Regions from separate parts of the Bacillus sp. Marseille-P3661 genome, predicted to be linked through region 1. Evidence: predicted binding sites of a transcription regulator. Region 1 holds the regulator's gene; the other holds the start of a gene.
What was found. Region 1 encodes LexA, which represses DNA repair genes until DNA is damaged. Its sites were predicted from a motif close to CGAACATATGTTCG; they were not measured.
Positions count from the first base shown of each region.

Region 2: a site for LexA is predicted at 3,543-3,556, ahead of dndB (DNA sulfur modification protein DndB). Genes of this name have one in related genera too.

Region 1 covers NZ_LT965954.1:38,810-46,592, forward strand. The annotation lists gene tkt (transketolase) at 1-1,635, opposite strand, end outside; gene C1724_RS11115 (DUF896 domain-containing protein) at 1,787-2,029, opposite strand; gene lexA (transcriptional repressor LexA) at 2,204-2,827, shown strand; gene C1724_RS11125 (hypothetical protein) at 3,540-3,752, opposite strand; gene C1724_RS11130 (YolD-like family protein) at 3,891-4,241, shown strand; gene glnA (type I glutamate--ammonia ligase) at 4,314-5,648, opposite strand; gene C1724_RS11140 (MerR family transcriptional regulator) at 5,714-6,115, opposite strand; gene C1724_RS11145 (methionine gamma-lyase family protein) at 6,289-7,566, opposite strand; gene hflX (GTPase HflX) at 7,579-7,783, opposite strand, start outside.
Region 2 covers NZ_LT965953.1:1,373,838-1,381,620, reverse strand. The annotation lists gene dndD (DNA sulfur modification protein DndD) at 1-750, opposite strand, end outside; gene dndC (DNA phosphorothioation system sulfurtransferase DndC) at 774-2,366, opposite strand; gene dndB (DNA sulfur modification protein DndB) at 2,368-3,465, opposite strand; gene dptF (DNA phosphorothioation-dependent restriction protein DptF) at 3,670-5,979, shown strand; gene dptG (DNA phosphorothioation-dependent restriction protein DptG) at 5,986-7,392, shown strand; gene dptH (DNA phosphorothioation-dependent restriction protein DptH) at 7,373-7,783, shown strand, end outside.

The sequences.
Region 1 (7,783 bases):
CACATACGCACCTTTTTTCACGCCTTCATACGCATGTTGGTCTGTTCCTTCAATTGTAGGAAGACCTTGACGAGAAAGAACTAAAGCTGTAGGTTTGTTTTCACTTTCTAACGCAACTCTCCATGCTGCCACTGTTTCATTTCCATCAGCTGGACGAATAACAGATAGATTCGGCATCGCACGCAATGCAGCTAACTGTTCAACCGGCTCATGCGTTGGACCATCTTCACCGACAGCAATACTGTCATGTGTAAATACATACGTAACTGGTAAGTTCATTAATGCTGCGAGACGGATTGCTGGTCGCAAGTAATCAGAGAATACAAAGAATGTAGCACCGAAAACTTTTAGCCCACCATGCAAAGCAAGTCCGTTTAAGGCTGCACCCATTGCAAATTCACGAACACCAAACCAGATATTGCGGCCGCTATAATTGCTAGAAGAAAAATCACCTTGATCTTTCATCATTGTTTTATTTGAACTTGCTAAGTCAGCTGAACCACCGAAAAAGCTTGGAACTGCTTGAGCAATTGCGTTAATAGCTTGGCCAGATGAATCTCTGCTAGCAGGCTTATCTTTTCCAACTTGATAAGTTGGTAAACTTTGCTCCCATCCTTCAGGTAATAGTCCATCAATTGCCGTTTGAAGTTCTGTTCCCAACTCAGGATGAGCTTGTTTATATTGAGTAAATAAGCTATTCCATTGTTCTTCAAGCTGTTGACCTTTTTGTTTCACTTCTTTTTCAAAGTGCTCATATACTTCTGCAGGAACATGGAAGTCTTCAGCGAAAGTCCATTTATAGGCTTCTTTTACTAATTTCGTTTCATCAGCCCCTAATGGCGCACCGTGTGAAGCAGATTTACCGCCTTTGTTTGGTGAGCCGAAACCAATAGTTGTTTTTACCTCAATTAATGTCGGGCGCTCTAAATCGTTTCGCGCTGCATCAAGTGCACTTGCTATTTCATCTAGATCATTCCCATCTTCTACTCGAAGTACTTGCCAACCATACGCTTCGTAGCGTTTAATGACATCTTCAGAAAACGAGCGATTTAAATCTCCGTCTAAAGATATGTCATTTGAATCATATAAAATAACTAAGCGACCTAATTTAAGATGACCTGCAAGTGAAGCTGATTCTGCTGATACACCTTCCATTAAATCTCCGTCTCCACAAATACTATATGTATAATGATTAATAAGTTCAAAATCATCTTTATTATATTTACCTGCTAAATGTCTTTCTGCCATCGCCATCCCGACTGCAGTTGCAACACCTTGACCTAGAGGACCCGTAGTTGCCTCCACCCCTGGAGTATGCCCATATTCAGGGTGACCTGGTGTTTTACTTCCCCACTGACGGAAACCTTTTAGATCCTCGATTGAAACATCATAACCAGTTAAATGTAATAGACTATATAATAACATTGAACCGTGTCCAGCTGATAACACAAATCGGTCCCGATTAAACCATTTTGGATTACTAGGATTGTGATTCATAAAATTAGTCCATAGTTTATACGCCATTGGTGCAGCGCCCATCGGCATACCAGGATGCCCTGAGTTAGCTTTTTCGATCGCATCTATTGATAATGTACGAATCGAGCTAATCGACAATTGTTCGATTGAAAGTGACATTCACTTCATCCTTTCTTTTTTTATATTCCTGTCCATAATAAGATGGAAAAACAATTTGTACAACTATTAAATAAAATTTGTCAAATTGGCTCAAACTTTCCCTACCTATTATACCTTTTTATTTTATAAATTACGCTAGTTAATAGGAAAATTAATGTACCAATGGATTATTTTTTCTATTTTTACTTTCTTTTAACTTTTTAGGTGTTACATCTTTTCCTTCTGGGTCTATTACTTTAACTGAATGTAAAGTATTTTCCATAGATTTACGAAACGTTTTAATATATTCCTCTCTTAATTCTTTTTGTTCCGCTGTTTCTTCAGCTGTTAACCCTTCCAGTTTTGCCTTTTTTGATAAAGTGTTAATTCTACTTATCTTATCCTTTGATAACAATTCAATGCCTCCCTTTCTTTAATCCTCCACTATTTTTACTATAATTTCTTAAATATGTCCAGAAAAGCTATTGTCTCAATCATTTCAAATAGATTTTCGAACTTATGTTTGCGAATACTTACCAATTTTGATATAATTCTATTAATATATGGAAAACAAAATTGAGGTGTAACTATGACAAAAATCTCCAAGCGGCAAAACGATATCCTAGAATTTATTAAACAACAAGTACAACTAAAGGGCTATCCACCTTCTGTTCGGGAAATTGGTGAAGCGGTTGGCTTAGCTTCAAGTTCGACTGTTCATGGTCATTTAGCTAGACTTGAAAAAAAAGGGCTGATTAGGAGAGACCCAACTAAACCTCGTGCAATCGAAATATTAACGAATGATGATACTGATAGTATTCCCAAAAGTGAAACTATAAATGTCCCGGTTATCGGAAAAGTAACAGCCGGAATTCCTATCACTGCAATAGAAAACGTTGAAGATTATATACCTCTGCCAGATCGATTAATACCCTCTGATGGAAATGTGTTTATCTTGATAATTGAAGGCGAAAGCATGATCGAAGCAGGTATTTTGGATGGGGATATGGTGATCGTACGTCAACAGCAAACAGCCACTAATGGCGATATTGTTGTAGCAATGACAGAGGACGATGAAGCAACAGTTAAGCGGTTCTTTAAAGAAAAGGACTACATTCGACTTCAGCCAGAGAACTCAAGCATGGAGCCAATTATTCTTCAAAACGTTACCATTTTAGGAAAAGTAATCGGATTATATAGAAATTTACTATAATATTTAACATAAACCGAGAGAGTTATTCACCTAATAGGTTTACTTCAGAGGTGCAAACATTGTAAAACACATAGGAAAGCGCACTTGAATTCACTTTATAATTCACAGTGCGTTTTTTATTGATTTATAAACATTTTGGCGAATTTTAATAACTTATCGTCTGTAAATCACAGGGTATGAAATAAATATTGGAGGGTGCTTGATTTTGAGATTTAGTATGTAGATTATAATTGAGTAACCAGAGTTAGTAATAATAAGCGGAGATTTTTCGGTTAAACAGCAGGATAGAGCTTGGTTTGGGGTATATAAGCGGAGATTTTCCGATTAAGCAAAGCAAAGGTACCCATTTTTACGTTTTTCGAGTAAATTGGCGGAATCTTTCCGTCTATTTAAGCTATTTTCAGTGCCATTTCCTAATTAAGCGAAATTTCTCCGCTTATATATCAAACTCGCTTTGGCATCTAATGAAATTGGACAACTTACGGGTGGTTTCGGGGAAAAATGAAAAGTAAAAAGGGATTAGAGATATTGCATCTCTAATCCCTTTTTACTGTGAGGTTCATGTGATTTGCTAATTTGATTCGGTCTACGATTTACCGTTTTGCACCTCACAAGTAAACCGTTAGTTATTCACCTCCCTCGGTTTTTATTTATGTCGCTTATTTTCATCAAATATTTGCAGTAAAACTACTATAAAGATTTGATTCCTTATCTAACATACCTTTTTTTGATAAGGCAGCACTGCTAAAATATTTTCTATTTTAAATATTCTTATTCGCTTTCTAAGATAGCAAAAAGATTTAATGTTGTTTTCAGTAATTGCCTTTACATATATTATCCTTTGGGAAATAACTCCATTTTTGGTCACATAGATTATTTCAACTAGCGTATGATCTTTTAAAGCGTTCTTTAAAATTTTTAACATTTTAATACGCCTCCTTTCTTTACATTATATGCGAACATGTGTTTTAATATCAATATAAACGAGAATATTTGTTCTTATAAATCATAACCACACTGCTCAGCAATTTTATATTTTTTATCATTTAAAGGAGGCTATATCATGATTAAAGATCGTGGTACAATGAAATGGACTGCTATGATGTTACCCGAACATACTCAAGTATTGAGAGACATATGGCAAAGCGATCAGAAGGTTACCAAACCACTCTTAGATGAACAAGAGCTTGAAGAGATTAATCTTCAGTTGATGGAAGCGCTGAATTTTAATTTGGAAGTGACTCTTTCTTATTATGCCAACGGCTATATAAATACATCTGTAGGAATTATTCAATCAGTCAATACAAATAGCCAAGAAATTAAAATAGAAGATACTGCTAAAAAAATTTCTCATATTAAATTTGATGCAGTTACAAACATTAAAGTCCACAAAAGCTCCCAATCTTTAGATTGATAGCTTTGACATAGTACTTAAAACATCAACCAAAAAAACCTTGATACTAAATGTATCAAGGTTTTTCCCTTATTAATAAACTGACATATATTGTTCTCTTTCCCAAGGATGTACAGTTGTACGGAACATATCCCACTCGATTTCTTTTGCTTCAATAAAATGTTCAGCAATATGTTCACCAAGAGCAGCCATTATTACCTCATTTGATTTAAGCTTATCCAGTGCAACAGCTAATGTTGCCGGTAGATCAGTTATACCATGCTCTAGTCGTTCTTGCTTGTTCATCACATAAATGTTACGATCTACAGCTTTTGGAGCAACTAGTTTATTTTCAATTCCATCTAAACCAGCAGCAAGGATTACTGATAATGCTAAGTATGGGTTTGCAGCAGGGTCTACACTACGAACCTCAACACGTGTACTTAATCCCCTAGCAGATGGAATACGAACTAACGGACTTCTATTTTTCGCAGACCATGCCACATAGCAAGGTGCCTCATAACCAGGAACAAGACGTTTATATGAGTTAACTGTTGGGTTGCAAATTGCAGTAAATGATTCTGCGTGTTTCATTATACCAGCAATAAATTGGTATGCTATTTCACTTAATTGCAGCGGTCCATCTGGATCAAAAAATGAATTTTCCGAACCTCTGAATAGTGAAACATTACAGTGCATACCAGAACCACTAATGCCAAATAAAGGTTTCGGCATAAATGTAGCATGCAAACCATGCTTACGAGCAATTGTTTTTACTACAAGCTTAAATGTTTGAATATCATCGGCAGCTTTAACTACGTCAGCATATTTGAAATCAATTTCGTGCTGACCGGGTGCTACCTCGTGGTGAGACGCTTCAATGTCAAAGCCCATTTCTTCGAGCTCTAACACGATATCACGACGACAGTTTTCACCAAGGTCAGTTGGCGCTAAATCAAAGTAACCACCTTTATCGTTTAATTCAAGTGATGGTTCGCCTTTTTCATCTACTTTGAACAAAAAGAACTCTGGTTCTGGCCCTAAGTTAAATGAAGTAAAGCCCAATTCTTCCATACGCTTAAGCTGACGCTTTAAGTTACCACGAGGGTCACCAGCAAATGGAGTTCCATCAGTATTGTAAATATCACAAATTAAACGAGCAACTTTACCCTTTTCAGCAGTCCAAGGGAAAACAACCCATGTATCTAAATCAGGATATAAATACATGTCTGATTCTTCGATACGTACAAATCCTTCGATAGAAGAACCATCGAACATCATTTGATTGTTTAGCGCTTTATCTAATTGACCGATTGGAATTTCTACGTTTTTAATAATTCCTAATAAATCGGTAAATTGCAAGCGAATGAATCTTACGTTTTGTTCTTTTGCCATTTGTTTAATATCTTCTTTTGAGTATTTTGCCATAGCTGTTAGTCCTCCCCAATTCTTTAAATGTTTTTTCTATTATAAATTAAAAGTAGAAACGAAAATTAATGGAAAAACCTTGATAAATCACCTTGACGCGCAGATGTTTTATTAAACCTTCCGGCATCGATTAATTCCTTCCGCAACAAACGTCGTAATTCAGCATCTGAAAGTTCTTGTTTGACGTCACTAACCGGTTCAGTTTGTTCGCGAAATACTTGTTCAGTTTGCACTGAAAAAATCTGTTTAATACCGGCTAAATTGACACCTTGTTCAATTAACTTCTTTATCTCTAGCAAACGATCAACATCGTTAAAAGAAAACATTCTGCGATTCCCTTCCGTTCTCGCCGGGTTAATTAATTCATTTTCTTCATAATAACGGATTTGTCGTGCTGACAACTCGGTAAGTTGTTTGACGATCCCAATCGGGAATAATGGCATAGTGCGACGAATATTGTCACCCAAAACCTTTCCCCCTTCCGTAAACTATTTAGATTTTTTATATTTGTCTATCTATTTATTATATTACTATTTGTTAAGTTTAGTGTCAATATGATGTTATGTAATTTAACATGGATTTCACTAAAAAGTTTTTAGTACGCTTTATTACTTAACTCGACAACAACTGACAGCTGATTTTACTGGTCTGATAATTGAACGAGCCCATTTTCATGCAAATGCTTGACAGCAGTTATGATTGCAATTTTTACATGTTCATAGGTAAGACCTCCCTGAACATAAACTTCATAAGGTGGGCGCATTGGTCCATCTGCAGTTAATTCAATACTAGCTCCTTGAATGAAGGTACCAGCAGCCATGATTACATCATCTTCATAACCTGGCATATAGCTTGGCATTGGTTTAACATGCGAGTTAACAGGTGAAGCATATTGAATCGCTTGACAGAAAGCAATCATCATTTCTCTATTATTAAATTGAACGGATTGTACAAGATCCGTCCTTGTTTGATTCCAGCCAGGGTATGTAACAAAACCTAGTTTACTTAAAAATGCAGATGTAAAAATAGCACCTTTTACAGCCTGTCCAACAATATGAGGAGCTAGAAAAAAACCTTGAAACATTTCATGTAAACTATATAATGATGCACCCGCTTCCCTGCCAATCCCCGGTGCAGTCAAGCGATATGCACATTGTTCAACTAAGTCTTCTTTTCCTACAATGTAGCCACCTGTCTTTACAAGGCCACCGCCAGGATTTTTAATTAGTGAACCAGCAACTAAATCAGCACCTACATGGCAAGGTTCCAATTCTTCAACAAATTCTCCGTAGCAATTATCTACAAACACTATAACGTCAGATTTACATTCTTTTACAAAAGTAATCATGTCTTTTATTTGTTGTATTGTAAACGACGGTCTAGAAGAATAGCCTTTTGATCTTTGAATACCAATTACCTTTGTATTTGGCTTTATAGCATTTTGAACACGGTTATAATCAACCGCTCCATCTTCAGTTAAGGGAATTGATTCATACCCTATATTAAACTCTCGAAGTGAACCATTTTTATTTCCACGTATTCCTACGATCTCTTCGAGAGTATCATAAGGTCGACCTGTTATGTATAGCAGTTCATCACCAGGGCGCAATACGCCAAAAAGTGATACCGAAATGGCATGGGTACCGGAAATAATTTGCGGTCTAACTAGACCTGCTTCCGCACCAAACACATATGCATAGACTTTTTCAAGTGTATCGCGACCAGTATCATCATAGCCATAGCCTGTTGATGGGGTAAAATGAAAATCGCTCACTTGGTGCTTGCGAAACCCCGCTAATACTCGAAATTGATTTTTTTCTGTAATTTCATCCACAGCTTGATGTAGAGGCTTAATCATGACCTCTACATCGTTTACAACTGTACTTATTTGTTTTCCATACCCAAATTCTCCGTACATGCGATAGCTCCTTTAATGAGTAAAAAATTCTTTTGCTTCATAATATAGAGGCAAATTTGGATTAATAAATCCTTTGCATTCATACATCTCTTTTTCTTCATTGTAATGTTGTTCAACTAAAATTGTTTCAGATTTCAACTGCGCTAATATCCTGCCATCTTGACCAGGAATAAAAAAATGGTAGTATTCCATTTGCTCAATGACCTTTTTTTCAATT
Region 2 (7,783 bases), on a different contig from region 1:
ATGATATTCACCAGATAAATCTTCCTTCTGTTGATTTAGTTCTTTTATTTGTAACTCGGTGTGATAAATCTTTCGTCTTGTATTTTTTTCATTGGTGTTTAAATCATATAATTCTTGTTCAAGTGAGTTTAATTTTTTTGAGTCAATGTCTTGAGTTGAATAATTTTCTAGATCCATTTCAAGCGTTTCAAATAGGTCTAGATTAAAGACAACCTTTGAAAGATTTTTTAGGTAGTCGGAAAGTAGGTCCTCATTGACAATTCTAGCTATTTCCTCACCATCAAATAAACATAAATCTAATAATTGAGGAGGCATGATTTCTTTTAATTTTGATTGAAATAGTTCTTTATCATACTCAGTAAGGTGTTTACCATTAGCAATTAGTTCAAAATTTTCTTTTATGTTTTGATCATTTGTATGCCAATGCCGATGTAATATATAATCAATTTTCTCGAAGTTATCGACTAGAGAAAATTCTAATTTTATTCTAAAATTGTTTTCGCAATTTTTTTTAGCATTATGGTTTAAGATGCTTTTTACTCGTTTGAAGTAGTCTGCATTTTCGGTTTTATATCCATAACCGTATGAACCAAATAATCCTAACTTAATAGCATTTAATAATGTTGTTTTTCCTGCACCATTTTCGCCGCCAATTAAAATTACATTACTATTGTTCTCAGTGCGAAAGTCGAAGGAGTTAACCCCTTTATAAGCTCCGATGTTAGTTAATTGAATTTCATTAATAATCATTGTATAACCCTCATTTTCTACTTTTATAAATGTAGATAATCTTGTTTTAGCGCTTTGCTAATTTCGTCCAATAAACCTCTTCTAACTTTATACCCTGAGTAGCTTTTTTCGATTGAAACTAACTTCTTTAGAACATTAAAATCGACCTTAAATTCGTCTGCTAATAATTCAAGGTCAGAAATTTGGTCTTTATCGAAAAGTGGGCGGTCGTCTATTTCCCAATCAATTGAATAGCCCATAATTTCTTCAAAAATAGTAGGGATTTGATCCTCCCAATCACCATTTTTAAACCAAATTTTACGGATTTCTTTTAATTCTTCTATACTAATTAATTCATGATGGGGGTCATCTGGATGTTTTAGGTCTTTTTGAACCTTTAGGAGCTCAATTAGCATTTCTTTACGTGTTTCCATTGTAAAAGGTCCTAAACCAAGTTGTGCGTGTTTTGTAATAATTTGCCCATCTAATGTTTCCTCTTCATATGTCACTAATAACATCTGATCTTCTGGCGCACTTAAATCGATATTGTGTTTAGTAACATGGTCTTTAAAATTTTCTCTTTTTACAACTGTATAATCAGCTAAAGGCACTGACTGTTTTGGCCTGCCAGCTTTTTTTGGAATTAGCACATGAGGTTTCCCGTCTATTTCCTCAATTTGTATATCTTTATAATAAACTTGGCCGTTCATTCTGTACTTCATTCGTCTGCTACGATCATCTCTAATTGACGTTAACCAATTTCGATAATTTAACAATGGTTTTAGCCAATCATGTCCACTATGAATAAAACCACTTAAAGCTTTATCTTCATTAACAACTGTACAAACCCAACAACCAAAACGACTATTCCCACATGAACCGGCACTTTCTTTTATTGTTTTATCAACAACGAGAGGACATTCTCCGCTATTGGAATCTTGATAAAGTCGATTGAGTTCATGATTGTCATCACCCCATGGTGACGGGTGATTTAAAAGGTAGTACCAAACATCATCTAAGGTAAAACTTCTGATAGGAGCATAGACATAGGCATTTGTTAAAGTTGAATGGCGCATAAAAGTCTTTCCATCTACAGAATGAGAACGAATAACATTTCCGCGTGTTTGACTTTCATCTTCACGAACTCCTAGAACCATAATAACTTCTCCGAACGACGACACCTTATCCATAATAAATTGATTCGCCGGATCTATTTTTAATCGATCTGTGCACCATCTGAATTTTTGGTTTGGGGTGGGATAGCCTTTGCCAATGATATTTACCCAAAAAGAATTCTCATAAACAGGTTTAACTTTGTGAGTTTCAAAGGGTAAGTCTCTGTTTAAAGCTTCGTCCTGAATTCTTCTTAAAGTTTTATTAATAGAATTTATGATTAAGGGCGTTTCTACTAATGTATCAGAAGAAATTACATAAACCTTTTTATGTAATTCTTCATTAGGCATCTCACTTAGGGCTTCAAAGACAAGTTGAACTACTACTGTAGAATCTTTTCCGCCACTATAACCTACTACCCACGGGCGATCATCAAGTTTATATGCTTTTTTTATCTGCTCTTTTGCTTCATCTACGAAACTCATATTCTTATTAAGTAGATTACTAATGATGCCATTTTCCATATTAAACTACTCCTTTAAAATATTTATCTTCCAGTGCTTGCTCCGATTCTGTCAAAGGTAACCCTATTAACTGTTTGATTCTATTAGAGGTTAGTTGAATTGTATAGGTAGTTTTTTGGATCCGTCCATTTTGGTTAAAGGAGCGACCAAGCCAATCATTTGTATTACTTCTATTCCAGTCAATTTTTGATAGTTTTTCAATATAATAGATCCAATCTATTTGATGGTAATTCCTTAAATAATAGCCGACTAATCCAACTGCTTCAATAAATACACCATGCCCGACAATGAAATTTGCTCGTAATTCCCGTGTTGTTAATTCTTTTTTAAAGACCAAATCCCATTCTACAATAGTTTCGCACAAGACACGCCAAAATTCTCGTAGAAATTCATCATCTTCTAGAGTGATTTCGTCGCCTTTACTTTTCCCTAATAATTTGAGATTTGTATTAAAAATATGATTTAAGGCTAGTATTTTTGGAGAATTTTTGGATAAAGACACCCTTTCTTTATCTGTATATCTATTTAGTAAAGGAACTGTTGATATTATGTCCTTTGTTAGTAAAGCTAATCGATCACGATGGTCATAAAGAATTCCAATTGATGATGTAGTATTAACCGCGTGCCGATTTAAATCAGAAAATATTTGCTGAGATTTTCGTAGACCCTCATCGTGAAAAAATACAACAGAGATTGTTTCGTTGCCAAGTTCAGGTGAAATCTTTAAAGCTTCCTCAATAGCAGCTCGTCTATGTTGGCCGTCATTTATTAAAAATCTAGCGTCTAGAGCAATTCTTAATTGCCCCAAATCTTTTGAGGTAGGTTCGCTATTAAATGGATAGAATTGAATATCACCATCAATTGATGCTGTAATAGATGAAAAAACATAATCATTCTGGTTTTCTACAATATAATTTGTCATTTCCGGTATTCTAGCTTTATTTAGAATTCTTTGTGCTCTATGTTCGGGTGGGATTTCTTCCTCATCAAATAGAAATATTTTAGGAATAATTCGTAAAGGGCACATAGCAACAAAATACTCTTTGCCTGCTTGAATCCCTCTGATAGCTGGAAAATTATAACTAAAAGTTGCGTCCATATCTAAACCTCCTGATTACGTACGTAAATTGTTAATTTGATTATAATTGTTTTTTTTATGATATACAACTAAAAAGCCGAACTATTATTCGTTTTATAAGTAATCAAATTAATTGACAAATTTCGATATCGCCTTATTTATTAAATAGAGGGGAAATATGGTAATATTAAATAATAAGTATAATAAATCGGAGATGATTAAGAAGTGAGTTCGGAATACTTTTTAGGTTTCTTAGAGGAAATCAATCCAATAGCTGCTCAAAATGCTAAAAAGATGGAAGAGCTTTTATTCCATGATCCAAGCAGCTCTATTGTAAAAGCTAGATTATTTGCTGAAGCTATTTTAAATGATGTTTTTAAACAAGAAAATATAGATCCTCCATACTTAACAACTTTATTTGACAAGATATCATTCCTATCAAGGGAAGGTTATATTATACCAGAAATGCAACAATCGTTAGACACGATCCGTATGTCTGGAAACAAAGCTGCTCATGATGGAGAGTTTAATGATATTACGGTAGCTTTTAAATTGCATAAAGAAATGTATAAGATTGGGGTATGGTTTTATGAAGTTTATTCACTTGAACAACTTAAAGTCCCTGTTTATGAAACACCAAAACCACCTCAGAAGGAAAATATTCAGGAAATCGTGAAAAAGCAAATACTAGAAATATTGGGTGCAGGACGTTTTGAACATGACGCCAATGTTAGTCAAGAAGACCAAGTGAATAATAATTATAATGAAGAAAAGCAAAAGATTATTAATATAGATGATGAAAAAATTGAACCATTCAATATTCTTACAAAGGATCTTGGTACTGGTGAAAGTTACTTGCTAAGAGAATTAGGGAGACTTAAGGATTCCTCCCAAGAAGCGATTGAAAATGCAAGTCAGTTTAGTGCTTTTAAGAATTACTTACACGTAGATCGGAAAATTCAATTAGATCTAGAATTAATACTTAACCAAAATAAAGATAGACAGAAAGGTAATTTAATACTTCTGTGTGGGAGTGTAGGGGATGGGAAATCACATCTTTTAGCATATCTTGCTGAGAAAAAGCCGGAGTTATTAGCGAGCTACACCATTTTTAATGATGCTACCGAAAGCTTTTCACCTAATAAAAATGCTATGGAGACTTTAGAAGAGGTTCTACAGGATTTTTCGGATCAAAAAATAAAAGGATCTACTGAGAAAGTGATTCTTGCTATTAATATGGGTGTCCTACACAATTTTATCAATACTCAACACAAAGAGTTTTCGTATAAACAGTTAGAAGAATTTATACACCAAAGTGACCTGTTTTCACAAAATATTACTACACATTTTAGCGATAGTGTTTTTGATTTATTAAGTTTTGGAGATTATCATTCGTTTGAACTTACTGAAAAAGGTCCAACATCAAGCTTTTATTTGTCTTTATTACAAAGAGTGTTTAACTCTTCTGACCAAAACCCTTTTTATCTAGCATTCAAGGAAGACCAAAATAGTCAGATCCATACGATGGTACACGAAAATTATAAATTGTTACAAAATCCTTTTGTCCAAGAACAAATTGTTCAATTAATTATTCAAACGATTATTAAGAAAAAACTAGTTATTTCTGCTCGGGCCTTTCTAAACTTTGTAGCGGATTTGGTTATTCCGGATAATGTAACTAATCGTACACTAATGTCTGAGTTTGAAGTACTTAAGTTTTCATTACCTAATTTATTATTTAATCGAAAAGATCGATCACCTATATTGCAAGCAATGAGTCAGCTTGACCCAATCCACAAAAGATCTATCTTTATTGATCAGTTAGTAGTTGAGTTGAATACTCTTAATGAATGGGACTTGGTTATAGATCAGTATATAAAAGATCAAACTCCAAAAAAGTGGTTAACACCGTTTGTTTCCAAGGATAGCTTGACAGAACACTCGTTTAATTTGTTTTTTGAGTCTTTCATTAGAATCACTTTCTTAACAAATAAGGATTTTGCAATTAACATTAGTGATCGTAGTTACATAGCCTTTTTACAAAACCTTTATTATTTTAATACCGGAGACAGAAGAAAAATAAAAGCGTTTTATGATGAAATCAAAACGGCTATTTTTAAATGGAAGGGAAGTCCAAAAAAGGAGTATATTTATTTAAATAAACCTTCTGAAAAATATCGTTTATCACAAAAATTAAGCTTACGTCCGACAATAGACCATTTAAAACCAAACACAAATGATGTTTTGGAATCTTTTAAATCATCTATTGTACTTGGATATCATGGTGGTAATAGTGATGATAAAATCTTTTTAGATATCGATTATCCATTATATTTGTTATTAACAAGAGTAAGGGATGGGTATAGACCCAATAAAAAAGACGAAGAAGATGCGATTAGGTTCGTTGAATTTATTGAAAAAATAATGGCTTTTGGGGAAAAGAAACAGGAATTACTTGTTCATTTTCCTAAGGATAATCGCTTTTATATGATTAAGCGTGATGATTTCGGAGCTTTTGTATTTGAAAGGGAGTAATAGCTGATGGTTCGAACGTTGGATCGAGAGTACTTAAATGAACTTTTTACAAAAAAAACAAATCACGATACTGGAAAAACTTTAGATGTTCTACCATTCACCTCGCAAACGGGAGCAATTAGAGATAAATTTCATAAAGTAATGGGGGAATATGTTAGGAACATTTGTCAACTAAAGTATGACGAAAAATCTTTGGGTAATAGGGAGTTTTATGTATCATCAAAAGAAAATGAATTAAGTGAATATATTGCAAGCAATGTTGAATTTAATAACGATGATGAAATGTATGATTTTACCAGGTTTTTAGATCAATATTTATTTAGTCAGGATGAAATTAAACCGATCCATCCATTTTTATTTAATTATATGAGCATTAAAGTAGATAAGGATAAATTGGAAAATGAATTAAAAAAATACGGTCAATTCTTAAATGAAGTTTTTGGTAAAAACAATTCAGAAATAACATCTATTTTTACTACTAAGGATTCCGAAGATATATTAACTGAGCTGATATTAAGTAAAATGGATGCATTAAAGGAAACTAAAGTAAAAAGTGTTCAGTATCAGCCATTACTTAACTCTTTTAGCGAGCTTTATAAAGAAGACCTTATATATTTAAGTAAGTATAAAGACTATTTTTTAGCGTCATTTCCATTGCTTACACATTACTATGTCTTTATGTATGCTTGTCAATTGTTACTAAAATTTGAGCAATATACTGAATCGGATTTCAATAAAGTTCATCCCCTTTATTTTGCACTTGAGTGGGAGTCAATAAGTAAACGAAGAAAAGCTGCTGACGAACTAGAGGGATTTAAATTTATTAAAGAAAAGTCAATTAACCTTTTTAGACATATACATACGATCTCTCATTTAAGTCATAATTCATTAAATGAAGATAATAAGGCTGGAATAAGTTTTATGCCCTATAGTGAGCTTTATGACAGAATTAAAGCAAAGGGCAATGAATATGAACAAGAGTTCTTAAAAGAACTTAAACAATGGATTCAAGATTATTCTATATATAAGAAGGTTAACGTAGTAGATCATTCTGAGGACCTTCCTGCCGCATTTAGAGTCTTGTTTACTTGTTTAAAGGAAGGTATGAGTGCTAATGTTTGTAAAAAATATGGTGAAAATATTGAGGATTTAGGTGCAAACCAATTTATTAAAACTAGAGGCAGTTTAGGCCAGGTGCTTAACGTAAAACATGAATTTTTACTGTTACTAACAGCTGTCTCGGTAAAGGATAAACGCATACCTTTAAATGAATTATTTAAAGAATACGAAAAAAGAGGAATTAAATTTGATCGTTACTCCAAAAAAGAGATTATAAAATTATTTGATAATCTAAATATCTTAGATAAAAAAAGTGATAGTGGTGATGCTCAGTATGTCAAGCCAATTCTATAATTATATATCTTCCTTATTAGTCGATTATTTCAGACAGATCGAGCTAAAACAAGGTGATCGTTTTTATCTTCAACTTGATAGTGAATCTGATGTTGAAGAGTTAGTAAAAGCGTTAGAAAGTATTGAAGGAATAAATACATTTAAATATAAGCATGAGCTAGGTGAGGAATATACAACATTTTATATTCCTTTTAGAAACATAAAACTTGTCATAGCTCATACTTCTGAATATGTCAAACCAGATTTCCTCGTTACTTTACGAAACTTAGTTGGAGAGCAAAAAGGAGTTTGGGAAAGTACGGCATTAGTAAGTATTGTTTCGGAACAATTGGACTCAATTCAAGGAGGTAGTAGTGATTTACAAAAAGAGGGAATGCCTTTACACCCCTCC